One region of the Bradyrhizobium sp. USDA 4369 genome, then DNA from elsewhere that is predicted to be linked to it. Evidence: predicted binding sites of a transcription regulator. Region 1 holds the regulator's gene; each other region holds the start of a gene.
The links. Region 1 encodes PhoB, which activates phosphate uptake and scavenging genes when phosphate is short. Its sites were predicted from a motif close to TGTCATNNANCTGTCAT; they were not measured.
Positions count from the first base shown of each region.

Region 2: a site for PhoB is predicted at 1,417-1,433, ahead of ACVIJ6_RS36845 (inorganic phosphate transporter). Genes of this name have one in related genera too.
Region 3: a site for PhoB is predicted at 1,574-1,590, ahead of ugpB (sn-glycerol-3-phosphate ABC transporter substrate-binding protein UgpB). Genes of this name have one in related genera too.
Region 4: a site for PhoB is predicted at 1,529-1,545, ahead of phnC (phosphonate ABC transporter ATP-binding protein). Genes of this name have one in related genera too.

Region 1 is NZ_JBSRYH010000001.1:552,336-555,541, reverse strand. Features, by position in the region: gene pstB (phosphate ABC transporter ATP-binding protein PstB) at 1-689, shown strand, start outside; gene phoU (phosphate signaling complex protein PhoU) at 723-1,439, shown strand; gene phoB (phosphate regulon transcriptional regulator PhoB) at 1,456-2,163, shown strand; gene ACVIJ6_RS02560 (trypsin-like serine protease) at 2,259-3,206, shown strand, end outside.
Region 2 is NZ_JBSRYH010000001.1:8,131,962-8,135,167, reverse strand. Features, by position in the region: gene ACVIJ6_RS36850 (bifunctional enoyl-CoA hydratase/phosphate acetyltransferase) at 1-1,267, opposite strand, end outside; gene ACVIJ6_RS36845 (inorganic phosphate transporter) at 1,482-3,110, shown strand; gene ACVIJ6_RS36840 (transporter) at 3,113-3,206, shown strand, end outside.
Region 3 is NZ_JBSRYH010000001.1:2,424,268-2,427,473, forward strand. Features, by position in the region: gene ugpA (sn-glycerol-3-phosphate ABC transporter permease UgpA) at 1-133, opposite strand, end outside; gene ugpB (sn-glycerol-3-phosphate ABC transporter substrate-binding protein UgpB) at 203-1,519, opposite strand; gene ACVIJ6_RS11025 (CaiB/BaiF CoA transferase family protein) at 1,711-2,913, opposite strand; gene ACVIJ6_RS11030 (organic hydroperoxide resistance protein) at 3,064-3,206, opposite strand, start outside.
Region 4 is NZ_JBSRYH010000001.1:4,782,789-4,785,994, forward strand. Features, by position in the region: gene ACVIJ6_RS21615 (alpha-D-ribose 1-methylphosphonate 5-triphosphate diphosphatase) at 1-825, opposite strand, end outside; gene ACVIJ6_RS21620 (chloramphenicol acetyltransferase) at 822-1,484, opposite strand; gene phnC (phosphonate ABC transporter ATP-binding protein) at 1,657-2,466, shown strand; gene phnD (phosphonate ABC transporter substrate-binding protein) at 2,548-3,206, shown strand, end outside.

The sequences.
Region 1 (3,206 bases):
TCAACCTGTCGCTCGGCACCAACCGCGTCACCGCTTTCATCGGTCCGTCCGGCTGCGGCAAGTCGACTTTGCTGCGCATTTTCAACCGGATGTACGATCTCTATCCGGGCCAGCGCGCCACCGGCCAGCTGATGCTGGACAACACCAATATTCTCGACCCCAAGCTCGACCTGAACCTGCTGCGCGCCCGTGTCGGCATGGTGTTCCAGAAGCCGACGCCGTTCCCGATGACGATCTATGAGAACATCGCCTTCGGCATCCGCCTCTATGAGAAGATCTCGAAGTCCGAGATGGACGACCGGGTCGAGAAGGCGCTGCGCGGCGGCGCCCTGTGGAACGAGGTGAAGGACAAGCTCAACGCCTCCGGCCTGTCGCTGTCCGGCGGCCAGCAGCAGCGCCTGTGCATCGCCCGTACCGTGGCTGTCAGGCCCGAAGTGATCCTGTTCGACGAGCCGTGCTCGGCGCTCGATCCGATTTCGACCGCCAAGGTCGAGGAGCTGATCCAGGAACTCTCCGAGAACTATACGATCGCGATCGTGACCCATAACATGCAGCAGGCGGCGCGTGTCTCCGACAAGACCGCGTTCATGTATCTCGGCGAGCTGATCGAGTTCGACGACACCAGCAAGATCTTCACCTCGCCGAGCGATCGGCGGACCCAGGACTACATCACCGGCCGGTTCGGCTGACGCCGACAGCATCATTGCCTTCAGGAGATCATCATGGCCAGTGAACATACCGCCAAGGCGTTCGACAGCGATCTGCAGGATCTGACCCGGCTCGTGTCGGAGATGGGCGGTCTCGCCGAGCGGCTGATCGTCGACTCCGTCGACGCGCTGGTTCGGCGCGACGTCGCGCTTGGCCAGAAGGTCGTCGCCGCCGATGCCGAGGTCGACAAGCTGCAGCGCATCATTGAGGAGCGCGCCGTGCTGACCATCGCGCGCCGGCAGCCGATGGCGGTCGACCTGCGCGAGATCGTCGGCGCGATGCGCGTCGCCACCGATCTCGAGCGCATCGGCGACCTCGCCAAGAACATCGGCAAGCGGGTTGCGGCGCTGGAAAGTGATTTCCATCCGCTCAAGCTGATCCGTGGCCTCGAGCACATGACGGATCTCGTGCAGTCGCAGGTCAAGTCGGTGCTGGATGCCTATGCCGCGCACGATCTGCCGGCTGCGATGGCGGTGTGGAAGGGCGACGAGGAGGTCGATGCCATCTGCACCTCGCTGTTCCGCGAGCTGCTGACCTACATGATGGAAGATCCGCGCAACATCTCGTTCTGCATCCATCTGATGTTCTGCGCCAAGAATATCGAGCGGATGGGCGACCACGCGACCAATATCGCGGAGACGGTGTTCTACATGATCGAGGGCCAGGCGATGGTCGACAAGCGTCCGAAGGGCGACATGACGAGCTTCGCCACCACGGTCCCCGGCAACTGAGAGAGACTCGTTCGATATGACTGCGCGCATCCTGGTGGTGGAAGACGAAGAGGCGCTGACCACGCTCCTGCGCTATAATCTGGAGACCGAGGGCTATGAGGTCGAGACTGTGGGGCGTGGCGACGAGGCCGACACGCGGCTGAAGGAGCGCGTTCCCGATCTCGTGGTGCTCGACTGGATGCTGCCGGGCCTGTCCGGCATTGAACTGTGCCGCCGGCTGCGGACGCGGCCCGAGACCAAGCAGCTGCCGATCATCATGCTGACCGCGCGCGGCGAGGAGAGCGAGCGCGTGCGCGGCCTGGCGACCGGGGCCGACGACTACATCGTCAAGCCGTTCTCGGTCCCTGAGCTGCTGGCGCGGGTGAAGGGTCTTCTGCGGCGGGCGAGCCCGGAGCGGCTGGCGACGGTGCTGTCCTATGGGGACATCGAGCTCGACCGCGAGAAGCGCCGGGTGGCGCGCTCGGGCCGGCCGATCGATCTCGGCCCGACCGAATACCGCCTGCTCGAATTCTTCCTCGAGCATCCGGGCCGCGTGTTCAGTCGTGAGCAGTTGCTCGACAGCGTCTGGGGCCGGGACATCTATATCGACGAGCGCACCGTGGACGTCCATATCGGGCGCCTGCGCAAGCTGCTCAATCCGGGCCGCGAGCAGGATCCGATCCGCACGGTGCGCGGCGCCGGCTACGCGCTCGACGACCGCTTCGCCAAGAGCGAGCAGGCGTAAGCCCGCGGCAGCCGTTTTGCGCGCGGCCATGGGGCTGCCGTCTTGATCCCGTCTGCTGGTCTCCCCATCATGATGACCGGGATGCCGCGGACGCGATGATCAGGACAATTGCTCTCGTTTTAGCCGTGTGGCTCGCCGGCATGGTGCCCGGTTCGGCCGCCGAACTCGAGGATGCCGTGGCCGCGGCGGCCAATGGCCAGCAAGCTATGGCGATGCGGCGGCTGATGCCGTTGGCGGCCAAGGGCGATGCGCGGGCGCAGTTCGATGTCGGCTTCATGCAGGCGTTCGGCTGGGGTGTGCCGCGCAACCCCGCCGAGGCGCTGGCCTGGTACCGGAAGGCGGCGGATCAGGGCCTCGCCGTCGCGCAACATTATCTCGGCGTCGCCTATTACAATGGCGAAGGCGTCGCCCGCGATCATGGCGAAGCTAGCCGGTGGTTTTCTCGCGCAGCGGCCCAGGGCTTCGCCCAGTCGCAATATATGCTCGGCCTGATGATGCTCGACGGGCGGGTGGTCGCGCAGGATGTCGCGCAGGGCTATGCTTGGCTGGTCATGGCGGGGCGAAATGGCGTGCGGTCCGCCGGCCGCGAGGTCCAGCGAGTCACGCTGAGCGAGGCGCAGCGTCGACAGGCGGAGCAGGCCATCGCCGCCTGGCGGCCCAAGCCGGAAACGGCCGAAGCAGGCATTGCCAATCCGCGGCCCGAGCAATTGCTCGGGCTCGACCGGCATATCGGCGAGGTCGTGGATCCCACGGCGTGGCCGGCGTCATCGATCGGTGTCGTCACCGTGGCACAATACAGCACGGGTGGCTCGTGCACGGGCACGCTGGTGGCGCCGCGCCTGGTGCTCACGGCCGCGCATTGCGTCTTCAACGGCGTCGCCCAGGTCAGTCCCGGCAACGTCCACTTCCTGGCCGGCATGAACAAGGGCACGCCGGCAGCCTCGTCGATTGCCGACAAGCTGATCGTGGCGCCGGACTTCGTGCCGATCCAGCACGACAAATGGTCGCTTGACCGCTCGCGCGCCGATTGGGCCCTGATCGTT
Region 2 (3,206 bases), 7.6 Mb from region 1:
GCCCGGCGGCCTCGGCGCGAGCGATGAAGGTCAGCTCCTTGGCCAGCATGTTGCCGGCCTCGAGGTTCGGTACGATCAGCACGTTGGCATGGCCGGCGACCAGCGAGGCGATGCCCTTGGTCTTTGCAGCTTCCATGTCGATGGCATTGTCCATCGCCAGCGGACCGTCGACGATGCCGCCCTTGATCTGGCCGCGCTCGGCCATCTTCGACAGCACCGCGGCGTCCAAGGTCGAGGGGATGTTCGGGTTGATGGTCTCGACCGCCGACAGCACGCCGACGCGCGGCCGGTCCAGCCCGCAGGCACGTGCCAGATCGATGGCATTCTGGACGATGTCGACCTTCGCCATCAGGTCGGGCGCGATGTTGATGGCGGCGTCGGAAATGAACAGGATCTCGTCCAGCGTCGGCACGTCGAGGGCAAAGACATGGCTGATCCGGCCATTGGTGCGCAGCCCGCCATCCTTCTTCACCACCGCCGCCAGCAGCTCGTCGGAATGGATCGCTCCCTTCATCACCGCATGGGCGTCGCCGGCCAGCACCATCGCCACGGCGCGGGCGGCGGCAGCACGGTGGTCGGTCTCCGGCACCAGCGTCCAGCCGCTGATGTCGGCCTCGATCTCGCGCGCCGCGGCCGAGATGCGATCGGGATCACCGATCAGCACCGGGTGGATCAGGCCGCGGTCGGTGGAGAGCAGGGCGCCGCCAAGCGAGTTGCGGTCTTCAGGACAGACGATGACGGTCTTGAGTGGCGGCAGCTGCGCAGCGAGATCGACCAGCTTGGCGAAATGATCGGCATGATCGACGATCAGCGCCGGCAGCTCGCGCACCGGCGTCTCGATCGACACTGTCGGCGCATCGACCTCGGCGATCCCCGTGCAGACGAGATCGCCGGCCTGGTCGGTGATCTCGGCGCGAAACACCGCGACCGGCGCCTCGCGCTTTTCGCAGCAGGTCACCGTGATGCGCAGGCGGTCGCCGACATGCACACGTTTCTTGAAATCAAGCGATTGCGAGCGATACAGCGTGCCCGGACCGGGCATCACGTTGCCAAGCACGGCCGAGATCAACGATCCGACCCACATCGACGGCGCAATGACCTCTTTCGAACCATGGTCGGCGCTGCCGTCCGGCAGCATCATCGGATTGGTGTTGCCGGAGACATGGGCGAACAGGATCAGGTCCTGCACCGCGCATGTACGTTCGATCGCTGAGTTGTCGCCGACCTGCAGCTCCGCCCAGCTCTTGTTGCGTATGGTCTGGGTCATTTTGCGCTCCGTTGCCGAAATTTGCATCGTTTTGTTGCGCCTGCTGATCGACGGAGCGCAAGCGTGATACGACTGCACCATTATACGATCTGACCGTGACGACTTATTGACCCGATCATTTGTTATCCGCTCACACTGTTGCGAGCGCATGTCATCCACGCTTCAAATCTTCGTTCCACTATGGGGCTCCAAGTGGAGCGGTATGGGGAGCGACATGGCCGAAATCACAGTCAATCAATCGGTCGGCGACGAACGGCCAATTCAGCCGGCCGGACGGCCGAATCTCGACAAGGGCTTCAACCCGCTGACGATGATCCTCTTCTTCGGCGTCCTCGCCGCAGGATTGCTGTTCGTCGCCTACAGCATCTATGTCGACGTCGACGCCACCGGCGTGAAGGTGACGACATACCTGCCTTACATGCTGCTGTTCGTCGCGCTGCTGATCGCGCTCGGGTTCGAGTTCGTCAACGGCTTCCATGACACCGCCAATGCGGTGGCCACCGTGATCTACACGCATTCGCTGCCGGCCGAGTTCGCCGTGATGTGGTCCGGCTTCTTCAATTTCCTCGGCGTGCTGCTGTCGAGCGGTGCGGTCGCGTTCGGCATCGTCTCCCTGCTGCCGGTTGAGCTGATCCTGCAGGTGGGATCGAGCGCCGGCTTCGCCATGGTGTTCGCGCTGTTGATTGCCGCCATCGTGTGGAATCTCGGGACCTGGTATTTCGGCCTGCCTGCCTCGTCCTCGCACACGCTGATCGGGTCGATTATCGGCGTCGGCGTGGCGAATGCTCTCCTTCGCGGCCGCGACGGCACGTCCGGCGTGGACTGGAGCAAGGCGACCGAGATCGGCTATGCGCTGCTGCTGTCGCCGCTGGTCGGTTTCATCTGTGCCGCTGCGCTGCTCTATTTGCTCAAGTTTCTCGTTCGCAACCCCGCGCTCTACGCCGCTCCGGAAGGCCCGAAGCCGCCGCCGATCTGGATCCGCGGTTTGCTGATCCTGACCTGCACCGGCGTCTCCTTTGCCCATGGCTCGAATGACGGCCAGAAGGGCATGGGCCTGATCATGCTGATCCTGATCGGCACTGTGCCGACCGCCTATGCGCTGAACCGCACGCTCCCCGAGGCGCAGATCGCGAAATTCCAGGAGACCTCGCAGGCCGCCTCCAAGGTGATCGCAGCGAAGGCCGCCGGCCATAATGTGATCGGCGATCCCCGTCCTGCGGTCACTCTCTACGTCGCGCAGCGCAAGATCAACGAGGGCACCTATCCGTCCCTCGCCGTGCTGGTGAAGGATGTCGGCGACCAGGTCCGCACCTATGGCTCGCTGAACAAGGTGCCGGCGGAAGCCGTCGGCAACACCCGCAACGACATGTACCTGACCTCGGAGGCGATCCGCTTCCTGATGAAGGACAAGGAGAACGACCTCAACAAGGAGGAGGTCGCTACGCTGAACGCCTATAAGGCTTCGCTCGACAGCGCCACCAAGTTCATTCCGAACTGGGTGAAGATCGCGGTGGCGATCGCGCTGGGCCTGGGCACGATGATCGGCTGGAAGCGCATCGTGGTCACGGTCGGCGAGAAGATCGGCAAATCGCATCTGACCTATGCGCAGGGCGCCTCCGCCGAGCTGGTCGCCGCCGCGACGATCGGCGCGGCCGATGTGTTCGGCCTGCCGGTGTCGACCACCCACGTGCTGTCGTCCGGCGTCGCCGGCACGATGGCGGCCAACGGCTCCGGCCTGCAGATGGCCACGGTGCGCAACCTGCTGATGGCCTGGGTCCTGACCTTGCCGGCGGCGGTCCTGCTGTCGGGCTCGCTCTACGTCATCTTCAGCCGGATCTTCTGACGATGCGCGCAGACAGGGCGGCCCTCGCAGCGATGACGGCGCCGCCCCTGGAGGGGCTGGTGTGGGCCTTCCGCTTCACCGCGGACGGCAGACTCC
Region 3 (3,206 bases), 1.9 Mb from region 1:
CGTCCTCGCGCAGGAAGGACTGCCAGATCGCCTGGCTGGCCGGCCAATAGAAGAAGATCAGCGTGATCGCGAGCTGCGGCGCCAGCAGCACATAAGGCAAGAGCTTGCCGTTGAAGACGACCGACTTTTCCATGCAGTGCGCCGCGCGAGGGAGAGAAGCGAGACGTCCCCTCCGGGCGGAGGGGACGTCTCAAGGACAGCTCTACTTGGCCGTTTTCTCGAAGGTGCGCAACATCGCATTGCCGCGGGCGACGGCGGAATCGAGCGCGTCCTTGGCGCTCTTCTTGCCGGCCAGCGCCGCCTCGATCTCCTCGGCCCAGACGTCGCGCATCTGCACCATGTTGCCGAAGCGCAGGCCGCGCGAGTTCTCGGTCGGCTCCTTGTTGGTGAGCTCCTTCAGCGGCGTCTGAAGGGTCGGGTTCTTGTCGTAGAAGCCGTCCGCCTTGGTCTTCTCATAGGCCGCCTTGGTGATCGGCAGATAGCCGGATTCCTGATGCAGCTTGGCCTGGCGGTTGGTGTCGGACAGGAAGGTGAAGAACTTGGCCACGCCCTTGTACTCGTCCGCCGTCTTGCCGCCCATCACCCAGAGCGAGGCTCCACCGATGATCGAATTCTGCGGCGCGCCCGGCGCATCCGGGTAGTACGGCATCGGTGCCGAGGTGAAGTCGAACTTCGCGGTGCTCTTGGCGGTGGCGTAATAGCCCGACGAGGTCAGGAAGATCGCGCATTCGCCGGAGCCGAAGCGGCTCTCGCTGGCGCTGCCGCGACCGGAATAATCGTAGGTCTTGTCCTTCTGCAGCTCGACGAGGTTCTGCAGGTGCTTGACGTGCAGCGGGGTGTTGAATTCGAGCACCGTGTCGAAGCCGTCGAGGCCGTTGGCCTTGGTGCCGATCGGCACGTTGTGCCAGGCCGAGAACTGCTCGATATTGGCCCAGGATGCCCAGGCGTTGGAGAAGCCGCAGGTGTCGTGTCCGGCCGCCTTCAGCTTCTTCGCCGCCTCGAACACTTCGGGCCAGGTCTTCGGGATCTCGGCGACGCCGGCCTTCTTCAGTTCGTCCTTGTTGATCCACATCACCATCGAGGACGAGTTGAACGGGAACGACAGCATGTCGCCCTTCGACGTCGAGTAGTAGCCGGTGATCGCCGGCAGATACGCCTTGGGATCGAACGGCTCGCCGGCCTCCTTCATCAGCTCATAGACCGGCTTGATCGCGCCCTTGGCGCTCATCATCGTCGCGGTGCCAACTTCGAACACCTGCAGGATGTGCGGCGCGGTGCCGGCGCGGAAAGCGGCGATGCCGGCATTCAGCGTGTCCGGATAGGCGCCCTTGAAGGTCGGCACGACTTTGTAGTCGCTCTGGGAGGCGTTGAATTCCTCGGCGAGCCGGTTGACGATGTCGTTGTTGCCGCCGGTCATGGCGTGCCACCACTGAATCTCAGTCACCGCGTGTGCGGGAGAAACAGCGAAACCAAAGGTCGCCGTGACCACGGCGGCAGCAGCGAATTGGCGAAGTGACATCAAAATATACCTCCCATGAACGTCATCGTCGTTTGCGGCCGTTAACAGCGCCAGATGACAGTTATGTGAATGTATAGACGGCGGCTCCCGCATGCGAAAGCCGTGCGAGATGCGTCGTTGAACAGCGGTAAATCCAGCGAGTCATCACCGCGTCCTGTTGCGACGCGGCGATCGCTCCGATGTGGCCGTGGTCAGCGCTTGCGTTCGGCGCAAACAGTTCCTTCAGCCAGCAGCGCCTCGATCTCTCCCGGCGTGTAGCCGAACTCAGCCAGGACCTCCTGGGCGTGCTGGCTGAACGTCGGCGGCGTGGCGCGGAGGCTCGCTTTGGTGCGTTCGAGCCGGATCGGCGATGCCACGCCCTTGTACCAGTCCTTCTCGATCACATCGCCGCGGTAGAGCGTGTGCGGGTTGGTCAGGGCCTGATCGATCTTCTGCACCGGACCCGCGGGCAGGCCGGCCGCGAGCAGCCGGTCGCATAGCGGCTCGGCCTCGAACTGGCTGAATACCGCGGCAAGCTCCGCGCGCAGCGCCTCGCGGTTGGCGACCCGGTCCCTGTTGCGGGCGAAGCGCGGGTCGGTTCCGAGTTCGGGGCGGCCGATTTCGCGTGCGAGCTTGCGGAAGGTGCCGTCATTGCCGACGCCGATGAAGATGTCGTCGGTCTTGGTCGGGAAGATCGTGTAGGGCACCAGATTGGGATGCTCGTTGCCGGTCAGCGATGGCGGCTTGCCATGCATGAAGTAGTTCGCGGTGTGCGGATGCATGATCGCGAGGCCGGTCTCGTACAATGTCACTTCGAGGAACTGGCCGATCCCCGAGCGCTGCCGCTCCGACAGCGCCATCAGGATGCCGATGGCGGCATAGAGCCCGGTGGTGATGTCGACCAGCGGCACGCCGATGCGCATCGGGCCGCTTTCCAGTGAGCCGGTCGCGGCGATCATGCCGGTCATCGCCTGGATGATGGCGTCATAGCCGGGATTGCCGCCGCGCGGCCCGTCGGCGCCGAAGCCGCAGATGCGGCAGTGCACGAGTTTCGGGAATTTCTCGCGCAGAATATCGCTGCCGATGCCCCACTTCTCGAGCGTGCCCGGCTTGAAGTTCTCGATCAGCACATCGGCGGTCTCGAGCATCTTCAGCAGCACCACGCGGCCGCGGTCCGAGGCGAGGTCGAGGCCGATCGACCGCTTGTTGCGGTTGATGCCGACGAAATACGCCGCGTCCTCGTCATGGAAGGGCGGACCCCAGTCGCGCACCTCGTCGCCGGCGGGCGGCTCGACCTTGATCACGTCGGCGCCGTGATCGGCCAGGATCTGCGTGCAATAGGGGCCGCCGAGCACACGCGTGAGATCGATCACGCGAAGTCCGGCCATGGCGCCGGGAGCAAATTGAGGTGTCATCGGATGTCGCGAGGTTGAATTGAACTCGCGATCATTAAGCATTGCCGAGGCACCGGTGCAAACCCGTCAGGTCATGGCAGCCCTCGCCAGAGACGAAGGCTGCCATGCGGAAGCACGACGGACGATTGTGGCGCGAGATGGAATTCAGCTTCAGACGACGCTGAGCTTCACGTCCACATTGTTGCGGGTCGCGTTCGAGTACGGGCATACTTGGTGGGCCTTCTCGACCAGCGCCTCGGCGTCCGCCTTGGCGAGGCCGGGCAGCGCGACCGCGAGCTCGACGGTGATGCCGA
Region 4 (3,206 bases), 4.2 Mb from region 1:
GCGGACCACATTGGGCGCGCCGAAGACGATCGCATCGCCGCCGCCGGCGGCCTCGCGCGCCGTCTCCTCATTGACCGGAAATTCGGCGATGGTCACGCCCTGGCAGCGAAACGCCTTGCGCATCTCCGGGCTGTCGTCGTCATGCGACAACATCCGCACGCCGGCCGCGCGCGCGGCTTCCGCCAGCCGGGCAATGGACGTCGGAACGGCGTCGCCGCGCGAGGCGATGCGCACGACGAGGCGGTCGAAATCATCGCCGGACAGGCCGGTGCGGTCGATCATGCGCTGACGCTTATGCGGCTTTTCGAGGCTCGCGACCGTCGAGTCCATGTGGTCGTTGAAGGCGAACAGGTCGATGCGCCGCGCCGCGAGCAGCTGGCGGATCTCGTCCTCATCGTCGAGATTGTAGGTCTCGTGGCGCAAATGGAAGCGGGTGTCCGCGGCAAGCCGCGGCCGCAGGCTTTCGATCGCTTCGAGCAGGCGACGCGCATTTCCGGCGCTGCGCAGGCCCGGCTCCCACGACCACGTCGTGGCATGAAACACCGTCGTGATGCCGTTGCTGACAGCCTGCCGGTCGCTGTCGATCAGGGCCACGTCGATCGGAAAATCGACGCCGGCGCGCGGCATCATCTGCCGCTCGAAGGCATCGCCATGGATGTCGACAATGCCGGGCAGCACGGTCAATCCGCGCGCGTCGATTGCCATGCCCGATGGCGGGCGGCGGGTCTCGATCGCGGCGATCTCGCCATTGGCGACGATCAGCGATGCTTCGACGAGGTCGGAGCCGATCAGGCAACGGCCGTTGGAAATCGAGATGTCGGTCATGGGGTGGCACTCTGCCGCAGCGCGCGGCCGCCGTCGAGAGCGGCTTCGTATTTGTCCAGGAAGGCGCTGATCTCGAGCCGCCGGAAATCAGGCAGCGCCCGACGCAGCGCCTCGTGGTCCCAATCCCACCAGGCGAGATCCATCAGACGCTGCTCGATCTCGAGCGGAAAACGACGCCTGATCGGCCGGGCCGGGTTGCCAGCAACGATCGTATAGGCCGGCACATCCTTGGTGACCACGGCTCCTGCGGCGACCACGGCCCCGGTGCCGATGTTGCGCCCGGGCAGCACGATCGCACCATGCCCGATCCAGACGTCGTGGCCGATCTCGACGTGATGCTCCCTGCGCCAGGCAAAGAACTCCGCATCGTCGGCTTCGCCGGGAAAATACGCGCTGGCGCGATAGGTGAAGTGAGCCTGAGTCGCGCGGTGCATCGGGTGATTGCCGGGATTGATCCGGGTCATCGCCGCGATCGAGCAGAACTTGCCGACCGTCGTGTAGGTGATCTGGGAGTCGTTCACGACGTAGGAATAGTCGCCCATCGTCACCTCCTGCAGGATGGTGCGGGCGCCGACCTCGCAATAGATGCCGAGCTTCACGTCCTGGAGCTTGGCCGAGGGATCAACGGTTGGTTCGGTCGAAAGTGATTTGCCGGCCATCTCGCACTCTGTCTGCGGTACCTTGCGGTGGAGGACGCTTCATTATGACGGGTGCGTGACGTCTGAATGACGCCCGATGTGTGGATGATCGTCGCAGCGCAGCGCGACTGTCACATATCTGTAGAATCCGGACGCTAGCGATAGCGACAAAGCGAGGCGTCTGGAGAATTCTATGCTGGTGGTGGATGGCCTGACGTGCCGCTTCGGCACGAAAGCCGCGGTCGACAACGCATCATTCTCTATTTCTCCTGGCAGTTTCGTCGGTGTGATTGGCCGATCCGGGGCCGGCAAGTCGACGCTGCTGCGCTCGATCAATCGCCTGAGCCCGGTGACCTCCGGGCGCGTGCTCTTCAAGGACCTCGACGTGACCGCGCTGCGCGGTCGCGAGTTGCGGCAGTGGCGCGCCCGCTCCGCCATGATCTTTCAGCAGTTCAATCTCGTCGGACGGCTCGACGTGCTGACCAACGTTCTGATGGGGCGGCTGGCCGAGATTCCGTCGTGGCGCTCGCTGGCGCAGCTCTGGCCGGCGGAGGACGTCGCCATGGCACTGTCGGCGCTCGAGCAGTTCGACATGGCCCCGCTGGCCGCTCAGCGCGCCGATCAATTGTCCGGTGGCCAGCAGCAGCGTGTCGCGATCGCGCGCGCTTTGGTGCAGAATCCCGAGATCATTCTCGCCGACGAGCCGATCGCCTCGCTCGATCCGCGCAACACCAAGATCGTGATGGACGCGCTGCTGCGCATCAACAAGCATTTCGGCATCACCGTGATCTGTAACCTGCATTCGCTGGATCTGGCGCGGAGCTATTGCGATCGCCTGATCGGCATGGCCACGGGGCGGGTCGTGTTCGACGACGTGCCCGCGGCCCTGACGGCGCAGATTGCGCGCGAACTCTACGACCTCGAGGCTGACGAGGTGATGGGAGCGGCTCATCCGGCGCCGGCGGCAACCGTGCCGGCGCTCGGCGAAGCGGCCGTGGCCTGACGACGGGAATTTTCTGCGACCTCGGATCTCCGCAGGTGCTCAGGACGAGGTCTGTTACTTACTGCAACAAGAGGGCAATTCATGATCAATCGTCGCATCATTCTCGCGGGCGTCGCCGCGCTGGCGTTCACCGCTTCTGCTTCCGCTGAAGATTGGAGGGCGAAGTATCCGGAGCTGACTTTTGCTGTCATTCCGGCGGAGAATGCGTCCGGTGTGACCGAGCGGTGGACGCCGTTCGTGAACTATCTGTCCAAGGAACTCGGTACCAAGGTCACGCTGCGCATCGCCAACGACTATGCAGCCGTGATCGAGGGACAGCGCGCCGGCAATATCCACATCGCAAGCTATGGCTCGGCCTCGTTCGCCCGCGCCCGGCTGACTGGTGTCAAGATCGACGCCTTCGCCAACGACATCAACGCCGACGGCAGCACGGGCTATTACTCGGTGTTCTTCGTCAAGGCGAACAGCCCGTATCAGAAGGTCGAGGACCTCAAGGGCAAGAATCTCGGCCTGGTCGATCCGAACTCGACCTCAGGCAACAACGTGCCGCGTTTCGAGCTGAACAAGATGGGCATCACCAATGCCGACGGCTATTTCAGCAAGGTCGTGTTCACCGGCAGCCATGAGAATGCGATCCTGGCGCTGGCGCAGGGCACCGTCGACGTCGCGGCGAATCAGTGGACCAGCGATAACGACTCGACGCTGGCGCAGATGCTGACCAAGGGCATGCTGAAGAACGC